DNA from 3 places in the Aquitalea sp. ASV11 genome. Region 2 is predicted to be linked to each of the others. Evidence: predicted binding sites of a transcription regulator. Region 2 holds the regulator's gene; each other region holds the start of a gene.
What was found. The regulator sigma-54, encoded in region 2, starts transcription at its own class of promoters, with help from an activator protein. The targets are predictions, from matches to a motif close to CTGGCACGCTTCATGCTT.
Positions count from the first base shown of each region.

Region 1: the regulator sigma-54 is predicted to act here: its motif matches at 3,381-3,398, upstream of JHD62_RS09005 (acyl-CoA dehydrogenase family protein).
Region 3: the regulator sigma-54 is predicted to act here: its motif matches at 5,501-5,518, upstream of JHD62_RS05210 (dicarboxylate/amino acid:cation symporter).

Region 1 is NZ_JAELUD010000021.1:3,280-10,877, forward strand. It holds gene JHD62_RS08990 (MetQ/NlpA family ABC transporter substrate-binding protein) at 1-68, shown strand, start outside; gene JHD62_RS08995 (SDR family oxidoreductase) at 260-982, shown strand; gene JHD62_RS09000 (sigma-54-dependent Fis family transcriptional regulator) at 1,005-2,174, opposite strand; gene JHD62_RS09005 (acyl-CoA dehydrogenase family protein) at 2,129-3,337, opposite strand; gene JHD62_RS09010 (acyl-CoA dehydrogenase family protein) at 3,746-4,927, shown strand; gene ribB (3,4-dihydroxy-2-butanone-4-phosphate synthase) at 4,936-5,616, shown strand; gene JHD62_RS09020 (SfnB family sulfur acquisition oxidoreductase) at 5,871-7,097, shown strand; gene JHD62_RS09025 (APC family permease) at 7,264-7,598, shown strand, end outside.
Region 2 is NZ_JAELUD010000019.1:19,714-27,311, reverse strand. It holds gene rapZ (RNase adapter RapZ) at 1-135, opposite strand, end outside; gene hprK (HPr(Ser) kinase/phosphatase) at 116-1,072, opposite strand; gene ptsN (PTS IIA-like nitrogen regulatory protein PtsN) at 1,065-1,529, opposite strand; gene hpf (ribosome hibernation-promoting factor, HPF/YfiA family) at 1,651-1,977, opposite strand; gene JHD62_RS08530 (RNA polymerase factor sigma-54) at 2,049-3,473, opposite strand; gene lptB (LPS export ABC transporter ATP-binding protein) at 3,477-4,208, opposite strand; gene lptA (lipopolysaccharide transport periplasmic protein LptA) at 4,205-4,759, opposite strand; gene lptC (LPS export ABC transporter periplasmic protein LptC) at 4,749-5,309, opposite strand; gene JHD62_RS08510 (HAD family hydrolase) at 5,306-5,830, opposite strand; gene JHD62_RS08505 (KpsF/GutQ family sugar-phosphate isomerase) at 5,849-6,829, opposite strand; gene JHD62_RS08500 (cation:proton antiporter) at 7,046-7,598, shown strand, end outside.
Region 3 is NZ_JAELUD010000009.1:72,553-80,150, reverse strand. It holds gene JHD62_RS05230 (GatB/YqeY domain-containing protein) at 1-82, shown strand, start outside; gene dnaG (DNA primase) at 145-1,926, shown strand; gene rpoD (RNA polymerase sigma factor RpoD) at 1,998-3,926, shown strand; gene JHD62_RS05215 (tyrosine-protein phosphatase) at 4,406-5,167, opposite strand; gene JHD62_RS05210 (dicarboxylate/amino acid:cation symporter) at 5,573-6,841, shown strand; gene JHD62_RS05205 (type II asparaginase) at 7,007-7,598, shown strand, end outside.

The sequences.
Region 1 (7,598 bases), on a different contig from region 2:
TGAAGGCGCAGATTCGCAAGTCTTACGCCAACAACGACAAGCTCTACAGCCTGGCCTGGCAAAAATAGCCTGCAGTTGATTCATCCATGACAAGGCATTGCTGCGGCAATGCCTTTTTTGCGTCGCTAGCCCTGGTCTTTCCAAGAAATTTCTTACGATATTTACAGATTTAGTCGTTTTTTAAACAGGAAATAGCTTGCATTAACGCTGTCTGCACAGCTTTAGCATCAGTTTTTTCACTGAAAGCAGGAGCAAGGCGATGCAAGACCAAACATTGCAGGGACAAACCGTGGTGGTGGTGGGCGGCAGTTCCGGGCTGGGACTGGCGGCCGCACAGTCTGCCGTGCAAGCCGGAGCGCAGGTGGTGATTGGCGGGCGTCAGCCTGAGCGCCTGCAGCAGGCGCTGGCCCTGCTGGGACAGTCAGCCACCGGCTGGCCGGTGGATATGCTGGATGCAACATCCATCCAGGCATTCTTTGCCCGCATACCGCAGCTGGACCACCTGTTGGTGACTGCCGCCGTACTGAGCCCGGGGCGGCTGGTGGAGTCGGATCTTGCAGATTTGCAGCGCAATCTGGACAGCCGTTTCTGGGGCAGTGTGCATTGTCTGCGTGCTGCCTTGCCGCGCATGGCAGAGCTGGGGTCCATCACCCTGACTTCCGGCATGGTGGTACAGCGTCCGCAGCCGGGCAAGTCCATGGCGGCGGTGGCGGCTGCGGCGGTGGAAACCCTGGCACACAGTCTGGTGCGCGAGCTGGCGCCGCGCCGCATCAATGTCATCAGCCCCGGCCCCATGGAAACCCCCTTGCTTGCCGCCGCGCTGGGTGATGATGCAGCACGGCTGCAGGCACTGGCGGCCGGCTTGCCGCTGGGGCGGCTGGGGCAGGCAGCCGAATTTGCCGAAGCGGCGCTGTTCCTGATGCACAACCGCAGCATGAACGGCGAAGTGCTGCACCTGCATGGCGGCGCGGCCTGGGCTTGAGTTTTGCCCGGACCGATTGTTTCTAGCGCAACGCGCTGATTTCCCCCAGGCGGATCAGCCGCGCACGGATGATGTTGCGGCTGATGCCCAGCAAACGGGCGGCCTGCACCTGGTTGCGGTGGCAATAGTTATACGCCGCGCGGATGATGGTGCTTTCGATGTCTTCGTACAGATGGCTGCCATTGGTTTCAAACAGGGCCTGCAAGGCCTGCTGCAACTGCTGGTGTCCTTCATCCGCGTCATGGCTGCTGAGGGCCGGGTTTGACGGTGTGCTGTGGCGTTCGTTGCGGCGATTTAGCTGGAGCGAGGACAGCTGCAAGTCTTCGCCGCGCACTACATTCTGTTTGCAGATCAGCAAGGCATGGTGGATGACGTTTTCCAGTTCGCGGATATTGCCCGGCCACGGGTGTTGCAGCAGCTTGCGCTCGGCATCGGCATGCAGGGCGACATCGCCATAGCCCAGGCGCTGGCGGTATTCATCCACAAAATGCCGGGCCAGCGGCAGGATGTCGCCGGGGCGGTCGCGCAGGGCGGGCAGGGCCAGATGGGCCACCCGCAGGCGGTAGAACAGGTCCTCGCGGAAGTGGCCGGCAGCCACCGCTTCTTCCAGCCGCACATTGGTGGCGGCAATCACCCGGACATTGATGGGAATGGGCTTGCGCGAACCCAGCCGCACCACCTCGCGCTCCTGCAGGATGCGCAGCAGCTTCACCTGTATGTTCAGCGGCAAGTCACCGATTTCATCCAGAAACACCGTGCCGCCATTGGCCGCTTCGAACCATCCCGGTTTGGCGGCAAAGGCACCGGTAAATGCGCCTTTTTCATGTCCGAACAGTTCGCTTTCCACCAGTGATTCGGAAAACGCGCCGCAATTGACGGCCACAAAGGGTTGGTCGGCCCGTTGGCTCAGCGCGTGCACATGACGGGCAATCAGCTCCTTGCCGGTGCCGGTTTCGCCGATGATCAGCACATTGGCGTCGCTGGGGGCAATCAGCTGTATCCGGGAAAGCAGGGCGGTGGATTGCGGGTCCTCGAATACCTGTGCCGTGGCGCGGATGGAGGTGGTAAGGCTTTGCCGATTAGGCAGGGTGATCAGGGGCATGGCCGGGCCTTGTGCTGGCTCGGCCCTGCGGGCCGATGCGGGTTTCAGGAATAAAACGTCGGTGTCGGATAGTTGCGAATCAAAGCCCATTCCCCTAACTCCTTTAATTTGTAATCAACCGGATCGTGCAAGGTGTGGGTGCGCAAGTTACGCCAGTGCCGGTCCAGACGCAGTCCGGCATGGGTGGCGCGCGCGCCGGTGACCTCGAACATTTGACAGGCCAGGTTCAGGCCCATCCGGGTGGCGGCCACCTTGGCCGCGGCAATGTGCATGGCCACTTCGCCACGCTCGTCCTGTGTCAGTGCCTCACCCCGTGCCAGTGCGGCCACCATGCTGTTGCCGGCACGGTCGGTGAGGGCGCGCACGCTCTCCAGCCCCACCCAGAACTCGCCGTAATGGCCAAGGATGTAGGGGTCTTCGTGGGTGTGGTCCACCTGTGCCGCCCGCCAGGGGCGCGCCTCGTGCAAGGTGTAGTGCCGGGCTTCCTCGAATGCGCCTTCGGCAATGCCCAGATAGATATTGGTGAGGATCAGCTGCGCCAGCAGTGGCCGCAGGCAGGAGCGTGGCGTGGTGAGCGGGCCGGGATTGTCCAGCACTTCATTGTTTTCAATGCGTACTTTCTCGAAATTCACGCTGCCGCTGTCGGTCTGGCGCTGGCCGATATTGTTCCAGTCCTGCTGCACGCTGATGCCGCTGCGACCGGTGGGAATGGCGGCCACCACCAATTGCCCGCTGTGCTGCTGACGGGCGGAAACGACCAGCATTTGCGAATCCAGCGCGCCGGAGCAAAAGCTTTTCTGCCCGGAAAACTCGTACCAGCCGTCAAAGCGGCGGCTGATGGTGCGCTCATCCAGCGGGTTGAGCGCATTGCCCCAGAACCAGTTTTGCCGGGTGGTGATTTCATGCCAGGGTTGCCATTGTTCCGGCTGGCCGAACAGCTCCACCGTGGCCAGCATCAGGTGATGAAAGGCAAACACATGGGCTACCGAACTGTCGGCCTTGGCAAATTCGCGCACCACCAGCAGGGTTTGCTGCCAGTTGGCACCCAGGCCACCCAGCTCGCTGGCAATGGACAGGCCCAGCAGCCCGCTGGCGCGAATGGCGTCGCGCTCCGCCTTGGGCGTGCCGCCGGCGTGGTCGCGCTCTGCTGCAGTAGCCGCAAACTGGCCAGCCAGCTGCTGCGCCAGCAGCAGGGCCGAGGCTGGAGTGCTGGCAGTGGGCGAGGGTGCCAGCAGGTGGTGGGGCAGGTTCAAGCGTTCATCCTTTTAAACTGTGTGCTGTCTGGCACATTGGCGACAGTTTTAACCGTGCCAATCAGCTGCTGTAAACCAAGGATTTATCAGGAATATATGCAGAATTTGAATTAGCTGTAGATGGCAAGCAATATCCGTTTTTTGAATATTGCTGCTGGTGCAGCACCGTGTTTATTGGCTGCTGTGCACGCAGCAGCGCTGATGAATGAATTGCTGCTGTAGCAGCAATAACTGGCCGGATTCAGCATGAATGAGGCTGAATTGCCTGGCATGCAATCTGCTAATGCTTATCTGGCAAAACCGCACCCGGTTTAATTTCCGCCGCAGGTAATTTCATGCTTATTCATTTATTCAGCAGCAAAAATGTTTCATTTGGCCACCAGCCGTATCGTCAGAGCGGGAGGCAGCATGGCTGATTCATCCATTGCGCCCGACAGCCCGCTGGCCATTGCCCGCGAACTGGCCAGCCGTTTTGCCCGCACAGCCATTGCGCGTGACCAGCAAGGTGGCACCCCAAAGACCGAACGCGATGCATTGCGCGACAGCGGCCTGCTTGGCCTGATCATTCCGCGCGAATTTGGCGGCCTGGGCGAAAGCTGGAGCACTACCTTGCAGATTGTGCGTGAACTGGCACGGGTGGATAGCTCGGTTGCCCATGTGTTTGCCTTCCAGCACTTGCTGTTGGCCACTGCCCAGCTGTTCGGGCGGCCCGACCAATGGCAGCCCTGGTTCGAGCAGACCGTGCGTGAACGCTGGTTCTGGGGCAATGCGCTCAATCCGCTGGATACCCGCACGCTGGCCACGCCGGATGGCGACGGTTATCGCTTTCATGGTGACAAGAGCTTCTGCTCCGGCGCCACCGATTCGGACATGCTGCTGGCTTCGGCCTTGCGCGCCGGGCAGGGTGGTTTGCTGATTGCCGTCATCCCCACCGCTCGGGAAGGCGTGCACATTCATCAGGACTGGGACAATATCGGCCAGCGCCAGACCGATAGCGGCTCTGCCCGTTTCGAGCAGGTGCGGGTGAGGGCGGATGAATTGCTGCTGCAACCCGGCCCGCTATCCACACCACGCGCCTGCCTACGCCCGCTGATTGCGCAGCTGATTCTCACCAATATCTATCTGGGCATTGCCGAAGGGGCGGTGGCCGAAGCCCGGCGCTACACGCTGGAGCAACGCCGCCTGTGGCCCGCCTCGCTGGCGACTACGGCCAGCAAGGACCCTTACACCCTGCTGCATTACGGTGAATTCCAGGCTGCACTGGAAGGTGCGCGTGTGCTGGCCAACCACGCGAGCCACCAGCTGGATGAGGCCTGGCAGCAGGGCGATGCGCTGGATGAGGCAGGCCGCGGCCAGCTGGCCCTGCAGATTGCCGCCGCCAAGGTGCATGCCAGCCGCAGCGGACTGGACCTGACCAGCCGCATTTTCGACGTGACCGGCGCACGCGCCACCAGCGCCGCCCTGCGGCTGGACCGCTTCTGGCGCAATTTGCGCGTGCACAGCCTGCACGACCCGCTGGATTACAAGCTGCAAGAGCTGGGTGACTGGGCACTGAATGGCCAGTACCCGACCCCCTCGTTTTATTCATGAGAACCAAGATGACCCAGAACCTGCAAGCAGTTGAAGACGATTTTGACAGTGTGGAACAAGCCATTGCCGCCATTGCTGCCGGTGGTTTTGCCGTGGTGGTGGACGATACCGACCGTGAAAACGAAGGCGACCTGATCATCGCAGCCGAGAAAATCACCGCCGCGCAGATGGCCTTCCTGGTGCGCTACAGTAGCGGCGTGGTGTGCGTGGCACTGACCGGCGAGCGGCTGGACCAGCTGCAACTGCCGCTGATGGTAAGCAGCAATAATGAATCGCAGCGCACCGCATTCACCGTGACCGTGGACTACCTGCACGGCACCAGTACCGGCATCAGCGCAGCCGACCGCGCCGCCACGCTGCGGGCATTGGCGGACAGCCGTATTCCGGCTGGCGACTTTGCCCGGCCCGGGCATATCTTCCCGCTGCGCTATGCGCCGGGCGGGGTGCTGGCGCGCCCCGGGCACACCGAGGCAGCGCTGGATCTGTCGCGGCTGGCCGGGCTGGCCCCGGCCGGAGTGCTGTGTGAAATCGTCAATGACGATGGCAGCATGGCGCGCCGCCCCGAGCTACTGCGCTTTGCCCGCCAGCATGGCCTGCCCATCATCACCATTGCCGACCTGATTGCCTATCGCGAACGAACCGAAATGGCAGCGCTGACAAGCGCTGCACCAGTCGGAGAGCCGGCCTGATCCAGCCTTGCCGTTCTGCTATCCACACCCGCCATGGCGGGTGTGTTTGTTTGTGCCGGGGGTTTGTGCCTGCTGGAATGGCAGCAGTCGTGCAGCAAGATTGCTGCTGCCGGCTCATCATTCTTGTGGGTGTAATTTTTTCAAGCTGTTGAAATTAAACAGATAAATGGCTGGCATGCTGTTTGCAATGAGATGGTGGATCACTTCGCCATCTTGCTGCCGGTCACTGACTGGCGGCCCACAAGGAAAGCACCATGAGCAGCGCCGTACTGGATATCCCCACTCCTGTTACCACACCGGATGTCGTACCGGTGATCCGTAACGATGCCGAAGCCCTGCAAGTGGCACGCGCACTGGCTCCGCAACTGGCCGAGCAGGCCGCGCTGCGCGACCAGCAACGCAAGCTGCCGTTTGACGAGGTGGAATTGTTCTCGCGCAGCGGCCTGTGGGGCATTACCGTGCCGCGCGCCTTTGGCGGTGCCGAGGTGTCTGCCGTCACGCTGGCCGAGGTGATTGCCATCATTTCGGCGGCAGACCCGTCACTGGGACAGATTCCGCAAAATCATTATTGCCTGGTGGAGGACATCCGGCTGGAAGGCAGCCCGGAGCAGCAGCGTTACTTCTTTGACCTGGTGCTGCGTGGCCAGCGCTATGGCAATGCCTTTTCCGAAGCCGGTGGCAAGACGGTGCTGGACATCCAGACCACCATCCGCCGCGATGGCGACGAGTATGTGCTAAATGGCCGCAAGTTCTACGCCACCGGCGCACTGTACGCGCACTGGGTGCCGGTACTGGCGGTGGATGAAGAAGGCAAGGCCTTGCTGGCCTTTGTCGAGCAAGGCACGCCGGGCCTGACCGTGGTGGATGACTGGAGCGGTTTTGGCCAGCGCACCACGGCCAGTGGCACGGTGATTGCCGAGCAGGTGCGCCTGAAGCCTTTCCAGATTTTCTACACCCACCGTTCCTACGACCGGCCCACCTTTGCCGGGCCATTCGCCCAGATCACCACCGCCGCCATCGACCTGGGCATTGCCCGCGCCGCGCTGGCCGATACCGTGGATTTTGTCCGCCAGCAGGCGCGCCCGTGGATAGATAGCGGGGTAGAGCGGGCGGCGGACGACCCGCTGACCATTGTCACCATTGGTGATCTGCAATACCGGCTGGTGGCAGCAGAGGCGCTGCTGGAGCGGGCGGGCCGCTTTATCGACATTGCCAAGGCCGAGCCGACCGAAGACACGGTGGCCGAGGCAGCCATTGCGGTGGGGCTGGCCAAGATTGCCACCACGGAAATTTCGCTGCTGGCAGCCAGCAAGCTGTTCGAGCTGGGCGGCAGCAAGGCCACGCAGGGCCGCTTCAATTATGACCGCCACTGGCGCAATGCCCGCGTGCACACCCTGCACGACCCGGTGCGCTGGAAGTACCACGCCATCGGCAATTACACGCTGAACGGCATCAAGCCGGCGCGGCATTCCTGGAACTGATCACCGCGCATGCGGCCCGCCTGCTGCGGGCCGCCGGAGCTGCCATGCCCATCCGACATACCGGCTGTTGACCGTACCGCCCCCTTGCCGCATGGCGCTTTTGCGCCGGGGCAGGGTGACGGTGCCGGTGACTTGTCAGCCTACAACAACCATCAAGAGGTGTTTCATGATTCACTCCACCCAAGGCGAGGCGGTGCTGGACAGCCCGGCCGCCCAGACAGAAAGCCAGACCGGCACGCTGCGGCGCAATTACCTGCGCCTGCCCGAGCTGGTGGCGCAGTCCATCGGACTGGTCGGCGTGTCCGGCGGGGTAGGCATTCTGGTGCCGGCCGTATTTGCCACCGCCGGTAACGGCACCTGGCTGGCCTATGCCTTTGCCACCGTGGCGCTGCTGTTCTCCGCCTGGAGCATTACCCTGTTTGCCCGCAGCGCGGCATCGCCCGGTGCGCTGTATGCCTATGCCTCGCAGGGCATTGGCCCCATCTGGGGGGTAATCTGCGG
Region 2 (7,598 bases):
GGCATAAAGCGACATGGCTTCGTGCAGCATGGTGGCTGGCAGGTTGTCCACACAGTAAAAGCCAGAGTCCTCCAGTGCGCGCAGGGCGATGGATTTACCGGAACCGGACAGGCCGCTAATCAATATCAGGCGCATTTTCCTGATCTCTGAGGAAGTTGGTATGGCGTTCGATGAACTCACGGGTACTGTCGATACCACGCAGTTGCAGGATGTAGTTGCGCACAGCCGCTTCAACCAGCACCGCAAGGTTGCGACCTGCCGCAACCGGCAGCACCACCTTGCGCACCGTCACGCCAATGATGTCCTGGGTTTCCGACTGGATGTTCAACCGGTCCAGGGCCTGCATCGCCTGGTCGTTGGCCTTGACCAGGTGAATAATCAGTTTTAGCACCTTTTTCGGACGCACAGCGGTTTCGCCAAAAATGGTACGGATATTCAGGATGCCCAGGCCGCGCACTTCCAGAAAGTCGCGCAGCAGCGGCGGGCAACGGCCTTCCAGGGTTTCCGGGCCGATGCGGTACAGTTCCACCGCATCATCGGCCACCATGCCGTGACCACGGGAAATCAGTTCCAGTGCCAGTTCGCTCTTGCCCATGGCCGAATCGCCCATGATCAGCACGCCGATTTCCAGCACATCCAGAAACACGCCATGCAACACGGTGGAAACTGCCAGTGCGCGCGCCAGATAGATGCGCAGCACATCCATCAGGTAGGGGCTTTCCAGCGGTGTGCTCATCAGCGGCACATTGTGGGTGTGGCAGTAGTCGCGCAGCAGTTTGGGCACTGGCTGGCCATTGGCCACCATCACCACAGACATGGTTTTGTGGAACAGTTGGTCCAGCGCGGTCTTGGCGGCGGATTGTTCCAGCCGGTTGAGGTAGTCCACCTCGGCCAGACCCAGCACTTGCACCCGGTTGGGGTGAATGAAATTCAGGTGGCCGACCAGGGCCAGGGTAGGGCGTTGTTCGTCATTGCCGATGGGGCTGTCCGCGCCGCCGGTGCCTGCTACCCAGGTCAGGTTGAGCTTTTGCTGGTTGTCCTGATACAACCGGCGCACGGTAATGCTAGGCATGGTTGGTATTCCATCCGGTGAGCAGCTGGTACAGATCGGCACGCGAGCTTGCGCTGAGCAGTTGTTCACGCAGCTGTTTGCTGGAGAACAGCTGTGCCAGCTCCGAGAGCACCTGCAAGTGCAGGTCGGTTGCCTGTTCCGGCACCAGCAGGACAAACAGGCTTTGCACCGGCTTGCCATCCGGCGCATCGAAAGGAATCGGGTTCTTCAGGCGAATGAACACGCCTGCCGCTTCCTTGAGCCCTCTGGCACGGCCATGCGGAATGGCCACCCCTTGGCCAAGGCCGGTGGAGCCCAGTTTTTCCCGGGCAAACAAGCAGTCGAAAATTTCACTGCGGGCGATGCCGTGGGTGTTTTCGATAAGGAGGCCCACCTGCTCGAAGACGCGCTTCTTGCTGGCGACATCCAGGTCCGGGAGGATGTGATCCTGTGTCAGGATTTTGCCAATCAGGCTCATAGGAATGGTTGCACGCGGCTACAGAAACTGGCCAATTCTACGTTGCCTTCATCAAAATGAAAAAGGCTCCGAGCAAATAAAAACGGGAACCCGCCGGGTTCCCGCATCGAATACATAATGCTTACAAGCTGGCTTCCGGTTGAACCTGCGGGCTTGCTGCACGGTGTTCGCTTTGTTTTTCCTTGTGCTTGAGTACCTGGCGATCGAGCTTGTCCATCAGCGCGTCGATGGCAGCGTACATGTCGGAGTCGGTGGCCTCTACGTGGATATCCTTGCCGGAAAGGTGAACATTCACTTCCGCCTTCTGTACCAGCTTGTCTACCGACAGGGTGACAGCAACGTCAATCACGTGATCGACATGGCGGGTGATGCGTTCCAGCTTGGTTTCCACGTATTCGCGGATGGCCGGGGTTACTTCGAGGTGGAGACCGGTTACTTTGAGGTTCATACCCTAACTCCTTCTTGTGTTGACTACCCGGTCGGGTCGGCCGGGCGGGCGGATATTCTTCAAGGCGTGAATCACAATGCCTTGCGCAGATTGACCGGCGGTATCTGCATAGCTTCACGATACTTCGCAACGGTGCGTCTTGCAACCTGAATCCCTTGCTTGCCCAGTTCGTCGGCAATGGCGCTGTCCGAAAGTGGCTTGGCCGGGTTTTCACCGTCTATCATGCGGCGGATATGCGCCTTGATGGCCGTTGCCGAGCATTCGCCGCCGCTGTCGGTTTCCAGTGCACTGCCAAAGAAATACTTCAGCTCGAACAGACCACGAGGGCAAAGCAGGTATTTCTGCGTAGTGACGCGTGAGACGGTCGATTCATGCAGGCCTAGTTCGTCTGCGATGTCCCGCAGGATAAGCGGCCGCATGGCGACTTCACCGTGTTCAAAGAACGCTTGCTGTCTTTCGACTATAGCTTCTGACACTTTCAGAATGGTGTCAAATCGTTGCTGGATGTTCTTGACCAGCCATTTGGCTTCTTGCAGCCGGCCAGTCAGTTCGCCTGCGCCTGCCCGGTTTTCCGACAGCATCTGGGCGTATAGCTGGTTGACACGCAAGCGCGGTACCGCGCCGTTATTGAGTTCGGCCACCCAGTGACCACGCCGTTTGCGCACGGTGACATCCGGAATGACATAGTGCACGTCTTCACCGCCAAAGCTGGATGCAGGGTGGGGTGTCAGCCGGGCGATCAGCTGCTGTGCCTGGCGGATGGCTTCGTCATCCACGCCCAGAATGCGCTTCAGGCGGGTGTAATCGCGATTGCCCAGCAGCGTCAGGTGCTCGGCCACAATCTGGCGGGCCAGTGCATGGCCGGGCTCATTGGCGGGCAAACGGGCCAATTGCAGGCCAAGCGACTCTGCCAGGTTGCGCGCGGCAATGCCGGGGGGGTCGAATTGCTGTAACAGGCGCAATCCGACCATCAGTTCATCGGTTTCCAGTTCCAGTTCCAGCGGCAGGTTGCTGGCCAGTTCTTCCAGATCGGTAGTCAGGAAACCGTTGTCGTCCAGTTCTTCAATCAGCAGCTGGACGATGGCCTGGTCGCGGGTGGGCAGGGTCAGTTCACCCAGCTGCGCCAACAGGTGTTCGCGCAGGCTGACCGGGCAGGGGACGTTGAGCATGGGGTCGAATTCATCGTCCCCGTCGTTGCGTCGGCTGCCACTGCCCCAGTCGGTGAGTTCGCCATTGCTGGCGTCCTGGCTGTTGTCACCATCGCTGCTGTCCGACGCCGTGCTGGTGGATTCTTCCTGGGCAGCCGGCGTTTCTGCCTGGCTGCTGTCATGCGAGGGCGGCTCATCGCCGCGTTCCAGCATGGGGTTGTCCAGCAAGAAGCGTTCGACTTCTGCCTGCAGGTCAAGCGTGGACAGCTGCAACAGCTTGATGGACTGTTGCAGTTGCGGCGTGAGGGTGAGTTGCTGGGAGACCCGTAGCTGTAGTGACTGTTTCATGGCTTACAGGTGGAAGTGCTCGCCCAGGTAGACCTGGCGCACTTTCTCGTTGTTGACCAGTTCTTCCGGCTCGCCGGAAGCCAGTACCGAACCATCACTGATGATGTAGGCGCGATCGCAGATGCGCAGGGTTTCACGCACATTGTGGTCGGTAATCAATACGCCAATGCCACGCTGTTGCAGGAAGGTGATGATTTTCTGGATGTCGATGACGGCAATCGGGTCTACCCCGGCAAACGGTTCGTCCAGCAGGATGAAGCGTGGGCGGGTGGCCAGCACGCGGGCAATTTCCACTCGGCGGCGCTCGCCACCGGACAGTGCCAGCGCATTGCTTTCGCGCAGGTGGGCGATATTGAGGTCGTCAAGCAACAGGCTGAGTTCCTGCTCCAGCTTGTCGCCCTTGTAACCGGCAATTTCCAGCACCGCCGTGATGTTTTCTTCCACCGTCATCTTGCGGAAAATGGAAGCTTCCTGCGGCAAATAGCCCAGTCCAAGGCGGGCGCGCTGATGAATGGGCAGGTGGGTGATACTGTTGCCATCCAGCGTGATTTCGCCTTCATCGGCACCGATCAGCCCGACAATCATGTAAAAGCTGGTGGTCTTGCCGGCACCGTTGGGGCCAAGCAGGCCGACCACTTCCCCGCTCTGGATCTGCAGGGCGACGTCCTTCACCACCGTACGTTTTTTGAAGCGTTTTTTCAGGCGCTCCACTTTCAGGATGCTGGGGCCGCTCATTGGGTGTTTCCGTCTGTTTTCTTGCCAGCTGGGCTGTTGTCCCTGGGCTTGGGCTGAATGATGGCTGTCACGCGGCCGCCATTGCTACTGGCACCACTGCTGACTTCATACATTTCGGTTTCGGTGTTGTAGGTAATGACATTGCCGATGACCAGATCACTGCCACGCTTGACGCGGGCATTGCCGGTGAGCACGGCAACGTGGGTGACGGTGTTGTAGTCCAGCTGGTTGGCCTGGCCTTCGATCCATTCGTTCTTGCCGTCCATTTTCTGGCGGAAGTTGACCTGGCGTCCGGTGGCCTGCATGGTCTGGTTACCCTGTTTGTCCTGGGTGACCGTGGCGCGGTCGGCATTGAGCTTGAGTGTGCCCTGGATGATGACGACATTGCCTTGCCATACCGTGACGCCCTTGAGCTGGTCGAGGTTGCCCCGGTCGGCACTGATTTCGATGGGCTTGTCCCGGTCGGCCTTTTCGGCATGGGCGGTCTGGATGGCGCACAGGCCGAGGGCCAGCCAGGCCAGCCGGATGAAGCGGCGGCAGTTATTTTTCATAAGTGGCCTTTGCGTTGGACAGCAGCTGTAATTGTCCAGCCTGCTGTTCGTAAATGAAGCCCACGGCGCTGCCGCTGGACTTGCCATAGTAGAAGTGCGTGAGGGTATCTGCGCGGGCAATGTGCTTGACGGTGTCAATGCGCATATTGCTGCTGACTACGCGGGTTTCCAGTTGCGTGGCGGTGGCCGGCTGGATCAGCGTGACTTTCTTGTCGAACAGTACCTGTTTGGTCTTGCTGTTGTAACGGCCGCTTTCACCAATGGCATGGTAGGCCAGTACGCCATTCTTGTAGCTTTGCAGGTCCGGCGATTCGAAATACGACTCGGTGCGGTCCGGGTATTGCCACATGCGGCTGGCAATCATCTTGTCCTGCAGCATGCCCTTGGGGTCGAAGCGGGTGGCCATCACGCCCTGCGCCACGACTTCAGGCTTGTTCGGGTCCAGCTCGTGCTTGCTGGGCTGCCAGCGTGACACGGCATCCAGCCAGACGGTCAGCAAGCCGGTGATCAGCACCAGCAGGATGGGAAACAGGCGGTGCGAACGGATCATGCTAGATACCGTGCCACGATGGCGTCAAAATTGCCTTGCGCCTGCATGATCAGCTCGGCCAGTTCACGCACTGCGCCCTGACCGCCGGGGAAGCCGGTGACATAGTGCGCATGCTGGCGTACCAGGGTGGGGGCAGCCGGCACGGCCACCGCCAGGCCGACGCGGCGCAGAACCGGCAGGTCGATCAGGTCGTCGCCGATGAAGGCGCATTGTTCCAGCGTGACATCCGCCTGTTGCAGCAACTGATTCAGGGCTTCCTGCTTGTTGTGGATGCCGCCGAAGTAAAAGTCGATGCCCAGCGCCTGTGCGCGGTGTTCCACGCAGCGGTCGGCCCGCCCGGAGATGATGGCCAGCCGTACGCCAGTGGATTGCAACAGCTTGAGGCCCAGGCCGTCCTGCACATAGAAGGACTTGCTCTCTTCTCCCTGGGCATTGTAGTAAATGCGGCCATCGGTCATGACGCCGTCAACGTCCATGATCAGGAGCTTGATCTTGCGGGCTTGTTCGGTAATGGCTTGCATGGGCTTCCTTGTTGCCGGCTAGACGACGCCGGCCTTGAGCAGGTCGTGCATGTGGATGGCGCCGGCCAGCTTGCCGTCGGCATTCACCACCAAGAGGCTGGTGATGCGGCGCTGTTCCATCAGGTGGACGGCCTCGGTGGCCAGCTTGCTGTGCAAGATGGTTTGCGGGGCGGGGCTCATCACCTGGTCGATCAGCAGGTCGTAGATATTGCCGGAGCGTTCCAGCGTGCGGCGCAGGTCCCCATCGGTATAGATACCCTTGATGTCATTGTCCGCCGTGGCAATGGCCACCATGCCCAGGCGCTGGTGCGACATTTCCAGCAAGGCATCTTTCAGCGGCGTGCCGGGCAATACGCGCGGCAGTTCGTCGCCACTGTGCATCAGGTCCTTGACATGGACCAGCAGACGCCTGCCCAGGCTGCCGCCGGGGTGTGACAGGGCAAAGTCTTCCGGGCCGAACTGGCGGGCATCCAGCAGGGTGACTGCCAGGGCATCGCCCAGCGCAATCTGCACCGTAGTGCTGGTGGTGGGGGCCAGGCCCAGCGGGCAGGCTTCTTTTTCCACCTGGGTGTCCAGGAGGATGTCGGCTTCGCGGCCCAGCGAGGATGAGGGGTTGCCGGTCATGCCGATCAGCACCAGCCCCTTGCGCTTGAGCGCGGGCAGCAAGGCAACCACTTCACCGGATTCGCCGGAGTTGGACAGGGCGATGACCACATCCTGTGAGGTAATCATGCCCAGGTCGCCGTGGGCGGCTTCGGCCGGGTGAACAAAAAAGGCCGGGCTGCCGGTGCTGGCCAGCGTGGCGGCGATCTTGCGTCCGACATGGCCGGACTTGCCCATGCCTGTTACCACAATGCGGCCACGGCAGGCCAGAATGGCATCCACGGCACGCAGAAAATCGCCGTTCAGGCGGCCTGACAGGGCCAGAATTGCATCCGCCTCGGTCTGCAGCACTTCACGTGCCAGATCGAGCCGGGAGCTTGTTTGCGCTTTTTCCATAGGGGAAAGTATATCAAAGGTTATAATCGTCGGAGGCAGAAGCTGGTGCATCTTTTGCTTGGCGTGTGATTTTGCCCTGTCATGGCGTCATGCACCTGCCTGCCTTTTTGTTCCTGACCATGCGCTTGCCGGATGGTCGGGGCGCTTGATCATTGCCTTGTGCCGTGCTGCTTGTCATGGCTTTTTCCCGCTTTTTCACAGGAGATGGTTGCGTTCATGCATTCGCTCGCCCCGATTGTGCTGGTTTTGCTGGCTGCCGTGTTGTCCGTTACCTTGTGTCGCAGCTTGCGCGTACCGCCTATGCTGGGCTACCTGGTGGTGGGTTTCCTGGCAGGACCCGGTGTGGCCAGCGTGATTCCCGAGGGCGAGGAAACGCAGTTCCTGGGTGAAATCGGCATCGTGTTCATGATGTTCTCCATCGGGCTGGAGTTCTCGCTGCCCAAGCTGCGGGCCATGCGCCATCTGGTATTCGGCCTTGGCCTGGCACAGGTGGTGGTGACCTTGCTGCTGATTGCCGTGGTGATGGGCTGGCTGACCGGCTCTGCACTGTCCGGCTTTGCCGTGGGTGGCGCGCTGGCCATGTCATCCACCGCCATTGTCAGCAAATTGCTGACCGAGCGGCTGGAGCTGAACCTGCAGCACGGACAACTGGCCATCGGCGTGCTGCTGTTTCAGGACATTGCCGTGGTGCCGCTGCTGATTCTGCTGCCTGCCTTTGCCGGTGGCAGTGAAACCCTGTGGATGGACCTGGGCCTGGCTGCGGTGAAAG
Region 3 (7,598 bases), on a different contig from region 2:
GGGCCTGTTGCGTCCCCAGCTGGCTGGTCGAGCCGATATGGCATTGGTTTCGACGCGTATCAAGGCCAGGCTCTCTGCCTGATCTCCGGCCGGTTACCGTATGGTGCCGGTAATGTTTTTTCCGTGTAAGGCAGGTGTTCGGCGTTGATTCCACAGGACTTTGTTGATCAGTTGCTGTCCCGTGTCGATCTGGTCGACGTGGTGGATCGCTATGTCCCGCTGAAAAAGGCTGGCCAGAACTATCTGGCTTGCTGCCCGTTCCACAAGGAAAAATCCCCCTCTTTTACGGTAAGCCCCAGCAAGCAGTTCTATCACTGCTTTGGCTGTGGTGCGCATGGCTCGGCCATCGGCTTTGTCATGGAGTATCAGGGGCTGGGCTTTGTCGACGCCGTCAAGCTGCTCGCCGAAAGTATCGGCATGCAGGTGCCACAGGTGCGTACCGCCAACCCGGAAGCAAGCCGGGTGGCGCGCGAACGCCAGATTTCGCTGGAAGAAGCCATGCAATTGGCTGCCGGTTATTACAAGCAGCAGTTGAAGTCGGCCCCGGTTGCCATCAGTTACCTGAAAGGGCGCGGTGTCAGCGGCGAAGTGGCCGGTCGTTTCGGTCTGGGCTATGCCCCGGGTGAGTGGCAGAACCTGCAAGCTGTTTTTCCGCAGTATCAGGATGACAAGCTGGTGGATGCCGGCCTCGTCATTTTCAACGAGGAAAGCGGCAAGCGTTACGACCGTTTCCGTGAGCGGGTGATGTTTCCCATCCGTAATCAGCGCGGCGCCATCATCGGTTTTGGTGGTCGCGTGCTGGACAAGGGGGAGCCGAAGTACCTGAACTCGCCGGAAACGGTGCTGTTTGAAAAAGGCCGTGAACTGTACGGCCTGTACGAAGCCCGCCAGGCTATCCGCGAGAAGAACCGCGTGCTGGTTGTTGAAGGTTATATGGATGTGGTGGCGCTGGCCCAATACGGCATCAGCTATGCAGTTGCCACACTGGGAACGGCCACGACTGGTGAGCATGTGCGCAAGCTGATGCGCCATGCAGACCAGGTTTATTTCTGTTTTGACGGTGACAAGGCTGGTCAGAAGGCAGCCTGGCGTGCACTGGAAAACAGCCTGCCGCAATTGCAGGATGGCAAGGCGCTGAATTTCCTGTTCTTGCCGTCAGAACACGACCCGGACAGTTACGTACGGGAGTTCGGTGCCGAGGCATTCGAACAGCAGTTGGCAGAGCACAGCCTGCCACTGTCGGTTTACTTTACCCGCGAGCTGACAGGCCGCGTGGACATGAATACGCCGGAAGGGCGCGCCGACCTGATCAAACAGGCCAGCCCCCTTCTGGCACAGATTGCAGCACCGGCGCTTGGCTTCATGATCAGAAAGCGGCTGGCAGAACTTGCCGGCATGGACGTCGACGATTTCGACATGCTGACTACAGGCAAGAAGGCGCCGGAGCGCAAGGGCAAGCGGGAATACCGTTTGCCGGAGGAATCATATCGCCAGATCAACACGCCCATTGTTCACAAGCAGATCAAATGGCTGCTGATGAACCCGGCGTGGGCCAGCGATGTGAGTTTGCCGGACAGCCTGCCGCTGTCCGACGAGCTGGCCTGCTTTGCGATGTTGGCCGAAAGCGTGCAACAACACGAACAGCCGCCCAATACGGCGCAGTTGATAGAGGGCTTGCGTGGCACCCCCTACGAAGGGCTGATCGACAGTGTATTGCACCAGGCCATGCAGGATCCGGACGAGTTTGCCGATCCCGGTGAGGATGACCGCATTCAGTTTCAGCATGGCAATGCCCGGCTGTTGAAAATGTTGCGTGAGGCCCAGGTGGAAAGGCTAAAACTGAAAGACCGTAATGAAGGTCTAAGTCCGGAAGAAAAAGCATTATTCAGGGAACTGCTCCGAGACCTGCTCGGCTCGCCACCGTGAGCCCGGGCGGAAGTGACGTAGTTGTGTTATAATCAACTGTTTTTTTCGGCTTTTTTAAAGCAGGAAGCAAAATGGCGGCCTCTCCCGAAAATCAAAAAGATGTGCAGGACAACGAAGAACAGGTCATGAGCCTGGAAGAGCAGCGTAAACGGCTGCGCCAGCTGATTGCCCTGGGCAAGGAACGTGGTTATCTCACCTACGCCGAGATCAACGACCACCTTCCGGAAGATGTGTCCGATGCCGAACAGATTGAAAACATCGTCACGATGATTTCCGGTCTGGGCATCCAGGTTTATGACGAAGCACCGGACGCAGAAACCCTGCTGATGTCCGATGCCACGCCGGCCGTGGCCGACGAAGATGCGGTGGAAGAAGCCGAGGCGGCCCTGTCGTCGGTAGATTCCGAGTTTGGCCGCACCACCGACCCGGTGCGCATGTACATGCGTGAAATGGGTTCGGTCGAGCTGTTGACCCGCGAAGGCGAAATCGAAATTGCCAAGCGTATCGAAGACGGCCTCAAGCACATGATTCTGGCGATCTCGGCCTGTCCGGGTACGGTTGCCGAAGTGCTGGAGCTGGTTGAGCGCATTGGCAAGGAAGAAATCCGCGTTGATGAAGTGGTGGATGGTTTCATCGACCCCAATGCCGAAGCTGCTGAAGCTGCGCTCCCGTTTGCCGAGCCGGAAGTCGAAGAAGACGCCCTGCTGGAAGATGAGGAAGAAGAGGCCGAGGACGACGAAGCCAGCGCCGAAGCCGCCAATCTGGCCAATCTGGAAGAACTCAAGCAGCAGACACTGGAGCACTTTGCCGGTGTGCGCATGATGTTCGACAAGATGGTCAAGGTGCTGGAAAAGGAAGGCTCCAAGTCCAAGGCTTATCTGGAACTGCAAGACGCCATCACCACCGAATTCATGATGGTGCGCTTCTCTACCCGCCAGATTGAATCGCTGTGTGAATCGCTGCGCCGTCGCGTTAACGAAATCCGTACGTTCGAACGCGATATCCAGGATATCTGCGTGACGCGCGTGCGCATGGACCGCACCCACTTCATCAAGGTATTCCCCGGCAACGAAATCAACACCGCCTGGGTGGAGACCGAAATCGATTCCGGCAAGGCCTGGAGCGAGGCACTGACCCGCTTCAAGTACGCCATCATCGAGAAGCAGACCAAGCTGTCCGAGTTGCAGGATCGCGCCATGCTGCCGATCAAGGAGCTCAAGGAAATCAACCGCCAGATGTCGGCGGGTGAGTCCAAGGCGCGCCGTGCCAAGAAGGAAATGATCGAGGCCAACCTGCGTCTGGTGATTTCCATCGCCAAGAAGTACACCAACCGTGGCTTGCAGTTCCTCGACCTGATCCAGGAAGGCAATATCGGCCTGATGAAGGCGGTGGACAAGTTCGAATACCGTCGTGGTTACAAGTTCTCGACCTATGCCACCTGGTGGATTCGTCAGGCCATCACCCGCTCGATCGCGGACCAGGCCCGCACCATCCGTATTCCGGTGCACATGATCGAAACCATCAACAAGATGAACCGCATTTCGCGTCAGATCCTGCAGGAAACCGGCCGTGAGCCCGATCCGGCCGAACTGGCGGAAAAAATGGAAATGCCGGAAGAGAAGATTCGCAAGATCATGAAGATTTCCAAGGAGCCCATCTCCATGGAAACCCCGATCGGCGATGACGACGATTCCCATCTGGGTGATTTCATCGAGGACCAGAACAACCTGGCACCGTCCGATGCTGCGATGTACTCCAGCCTGAAGGACGCGACCAAGGAAGTGCTGGATACCCTGACCCCTCGTGAGGCCAAGGTATTGCGCATGCGTTTTGGTATCGACATGAATACCGACCACACGCTGGAAGAAGTGGGCAAGCAGTTTGACGTGACGCGTGAGCGTATCCGTCAGATTGAAGCCAAGGCTTTGCGCAAGCTGCGTCACCCGACCCGTTCGGAACGCCTGCGCAGCTTCCTGGACAACGAGCCGGGCGGTCAGTAATACAGCCTGTCTTTTAAGACGGCATCCCCAAGCTGCTTGCATCAGGGCTTGGGGATTTTTATTTCATTCTGTTATACTGCGCAGCTTCGGGCCTCTAGCTCATGCTTGGTTAGAGCAGCGGACTTAACAAGTGAGCTCCTACGACTCGCAAGAGTACGGAGTGCACTGATTGGGTTGCCTTGGAGCAAGTTGACTCTGCTCTCTGGTAGAACTGCTCAAATTCGGGGAAACCTCTGCTGGCGTGGCGGCGTGGCAATCCCGAGCGAAGCTCTCGCAAGAGAGAACGTGTAGAGACTGTACGGGCAGGTCGTAAAGACAAGAGACAGTCCAGACCACAAACCCGAAAGGGGCGGCGAAAGCCGTAGCGGGTAAGCATAATCCGTTGGTGCCGGGTTCGACTCCCGGGGGGCCCACCAAACAAAAAAGCCGCTGTGAATCATTCACAGCGGCTTTTTCATGTCTTGTTATCTTGGCAGTGTCTATTGCAGATACTGCTGTTGCAGTTGCCGCTTGCAGTGTGGATCCAGCCCGATGACAGATTGCAAGTAGTCATCCACCGAGCCGTAGTGTTCTTCTACCGTCCTGTAAAACCGATCCAGATACCGGCTGTCCACGCGTAGCGCAATGGCGAAGGCTGCTTGCTGGGCTGGGGTGGCACCAGCGGCCGCCGCCTGGGCAAGCAGGCGTGCGTTTTCCTCCTGGCGCAGGCGGTTGGTTTGCAGATAGTCCTGGTAGATCACAGGCCTGGCCACTTCCAGTGCTTCCAGAATCAGCATGGCGGCAATACCGGTGCGATCTTTGCCTGCGGCGCAATGAAACAGCACGCTTTCATGTGCGGCATTATTGAGCAGTTCCCGGAAAAAACGCTGATACCCGACGTGTGCGGCCGGAGCAAGCGCCAACTCCTGGTACAAGGTCAGCATGTATTCGTGGGTATTGCTGCGGTCGTCCAGCTTGCGGAATGCGGCAATGGAGGCTTGTGCCATATGCGGTGTATCGCTCAAAAGCTCGATATGGATATAACGGATGCCGTCAATGAGGGTGTCAGGTCGCTGGCGCACTTCTTCTGCACTGCGCAAATCAATGATTTTGTTCAGCTGGTAATCCTGCACCAGCTGCTTGGCTTCTGCGGCAGACAATTGCGACAGTTCGGCAGAACGTAGCAGACGATGTGCAAGCAGATGCTGACCATGTCTATTCTGTATGCCGCCCAGATCTCGGAAATTGGTGATGATGCTCAAGGCAGGGTTCCTAATGTGGTCTGATCATAATGCAGCAGCTGCCAGGCAAACTGGACTGCTTGCCGGGGCTGCCAGCCATTTTCGGTGATTCTGCCGCTTACACAAAAGGGTGGTGGTAACGGTGGAGCTGTCTGCAAGTGCATGTTGCAGTGCGGAAACTTTTCGCCGGATAGCAGGTCACAAGAGCCCCAGCGCGGTATCCACTGCCACCATTCCGGTCGGTTTTCCAAACGCCGTTTTCAGCTTCCATTCGGATTTCCGAATCAATGCTATTGTATTTTTATTTTTATTCATAAAAATCAGATATTTACGTGCTAAAAATGTGAATTTTTCTTGGCACGCTTTCTGCTGTATAGAGCGTACTCAACACCGGCCATAAAGCCGGGTTACTCTGGAGAAACGCTCGTGAAAACCAACAAGATTACCCTGTGGGTCTTGATCGCCCTGGTGCTGGGCATCGCAGTCGGCTACGGCTGTCACACCTCGATTACCGATCCGAAGCAACTGAAAGATGTTGCCGGTTACTTCTCCATCCTGACCGACGTGTTCATGCGTCTGATCAAGATGATCATTGCACCGCTGGTGATGTCCACCCTGGTGCATGGCATTGGCAGCAGTGATTCCCGCTCTGTGGGTCGTGTTGGTCTGAAGGCCATGTGCTGGTTCATGGGTGCCTCGCTGGTTTCCCTGTTCCTGGGCCTGATTTTCGCCAACAGCCTGCAACCTGGCGTGGGTTACACCCTGCCGGTGGCTGATGCTGCGGCACCGGCCCTGAAGACCAGCGCGCTGAACCTGAAGGACTTCATCACCCACATGTTCCCCACCAGCTTCTTTGACGCCATGGCGAAAAACGAAGTGCTGCAAGTGGTGGTGTTCTCGGTGTTCTTCGGTTTTGCCATTGCTTCTTACAAGGGCCCGAAACCGGACATCCTGATGAAGGGTCTGGAACAGCTGGCCAACATCATGCTGCGCGTCACCAATATCGTGATGATGTTTGCCCCGGTTGGTGTATTCGGTGCCGTTGCTTCCACCATTACCGCTGATGGCCTGGGTGTGCTGTCCATGTACGCCAAGTTCATGGGTAGCTTCTACCTGGCCCTGGCTTGCCTGTGGATGCTGATGATTGCCGCGGCCTATGGCTTTGTCGGCAAGAAGATCTTCGCCCTGCTCAAAACCATCCGCATGCCGCTGATGCTGGGTTTTGCCACCGCCAGTAGCGAAGCTGCTTACCCGACCCTGCTGGAGCAGCTGGAACGCTTCGGCATCAAGGAACGTGTTTCCGGTTTTGTCCTGCCGCTGGGTTATTCGTTTAACCTGGACGGTTCCATCATGTATACCTCGTTTGCCGCCCTGTTCATCTCCCAGGTTGCCAACATCAACCTGACCCTGGGCCAGCAAATCACCATGCTGCTGATCCTGCTGATCACCAGCAAGGGTATTGCGGGTGTACCGCGTGCTTCGCTGGTGGTGGTGGCCGCCGTGCTGCCGATGTTCAACCTGCCTGAAGCCGGCATTCTGCTGATTCTGGGTATCGACCACTTCCTGGACATGGGCCGTACCGCCACCAACGTGCTGGGTAATGCCATTGCCACTACCGTGGTTGCTGCTTCGGAAGGCGATATCGATGCCGAAGCTGCGCATGCCAACCCGGCCCTGGCCGAAGATCAGGCCTGAGCCCCGGCGTCCCTGCCACGCATAAACAAATAAGAAATCAGGCGAGACTCCCCGCCCAGCCAAAGCTGCCGATACAGGTGGACAAGCTGGTGACGGGGGGATCGCTGCAGTGAGTTGCTCCCCGGCAACGTCATCTCCCACTTGTCTTTCTACAAAGGAAGAGACATGAAAAAAACCTTCAAAATGTTGTTGTCCAGCGCAGCTGTCATGGCTGCATTGTGTGGTCAGTCCGCCCAGGCGGCTGATGCGGCCAAGCCGCACGTGGTGATTCTGGCAACCGGTGGCACCATCGCCGGTACTGGCGCTACCAGCACCACCACCATTGGTTACACCGCAGCCAAGCTGGGCGTGGACAAGATGATTGCCGCCGTACCCGAGCTGTCAAAGGTGGCTGATGTACGTGGCGAACAGGTTGCACAGATCGCCAGCGAAAGCATGACCAATGAAGTGTGGTTGAAGCTGGCCAAGCGTGTGAACGAACTGCTGGCCCAGAAGGATGTAGACGGCGTGGTGATTACCCACGGTACCGACACCATCGAAGAAACCGCTTACTTCCTGGACCTGGTGGTGAAGAGCAAGAAGCCGGTGGTTGTGGTTGGCTCCATGCGTCCGTCCACCGCCATCAGTGCAGATGGCCCGATCAACCTGTATAACGCGGTGATTCTGGCTGGCAGCAAGGATGCGGTTGGCAAGGGTGTGCTGGTTGCGCTGAACGACCAGATCAACGCCGCCCGCGAAGTCACCAAGACCAATACTT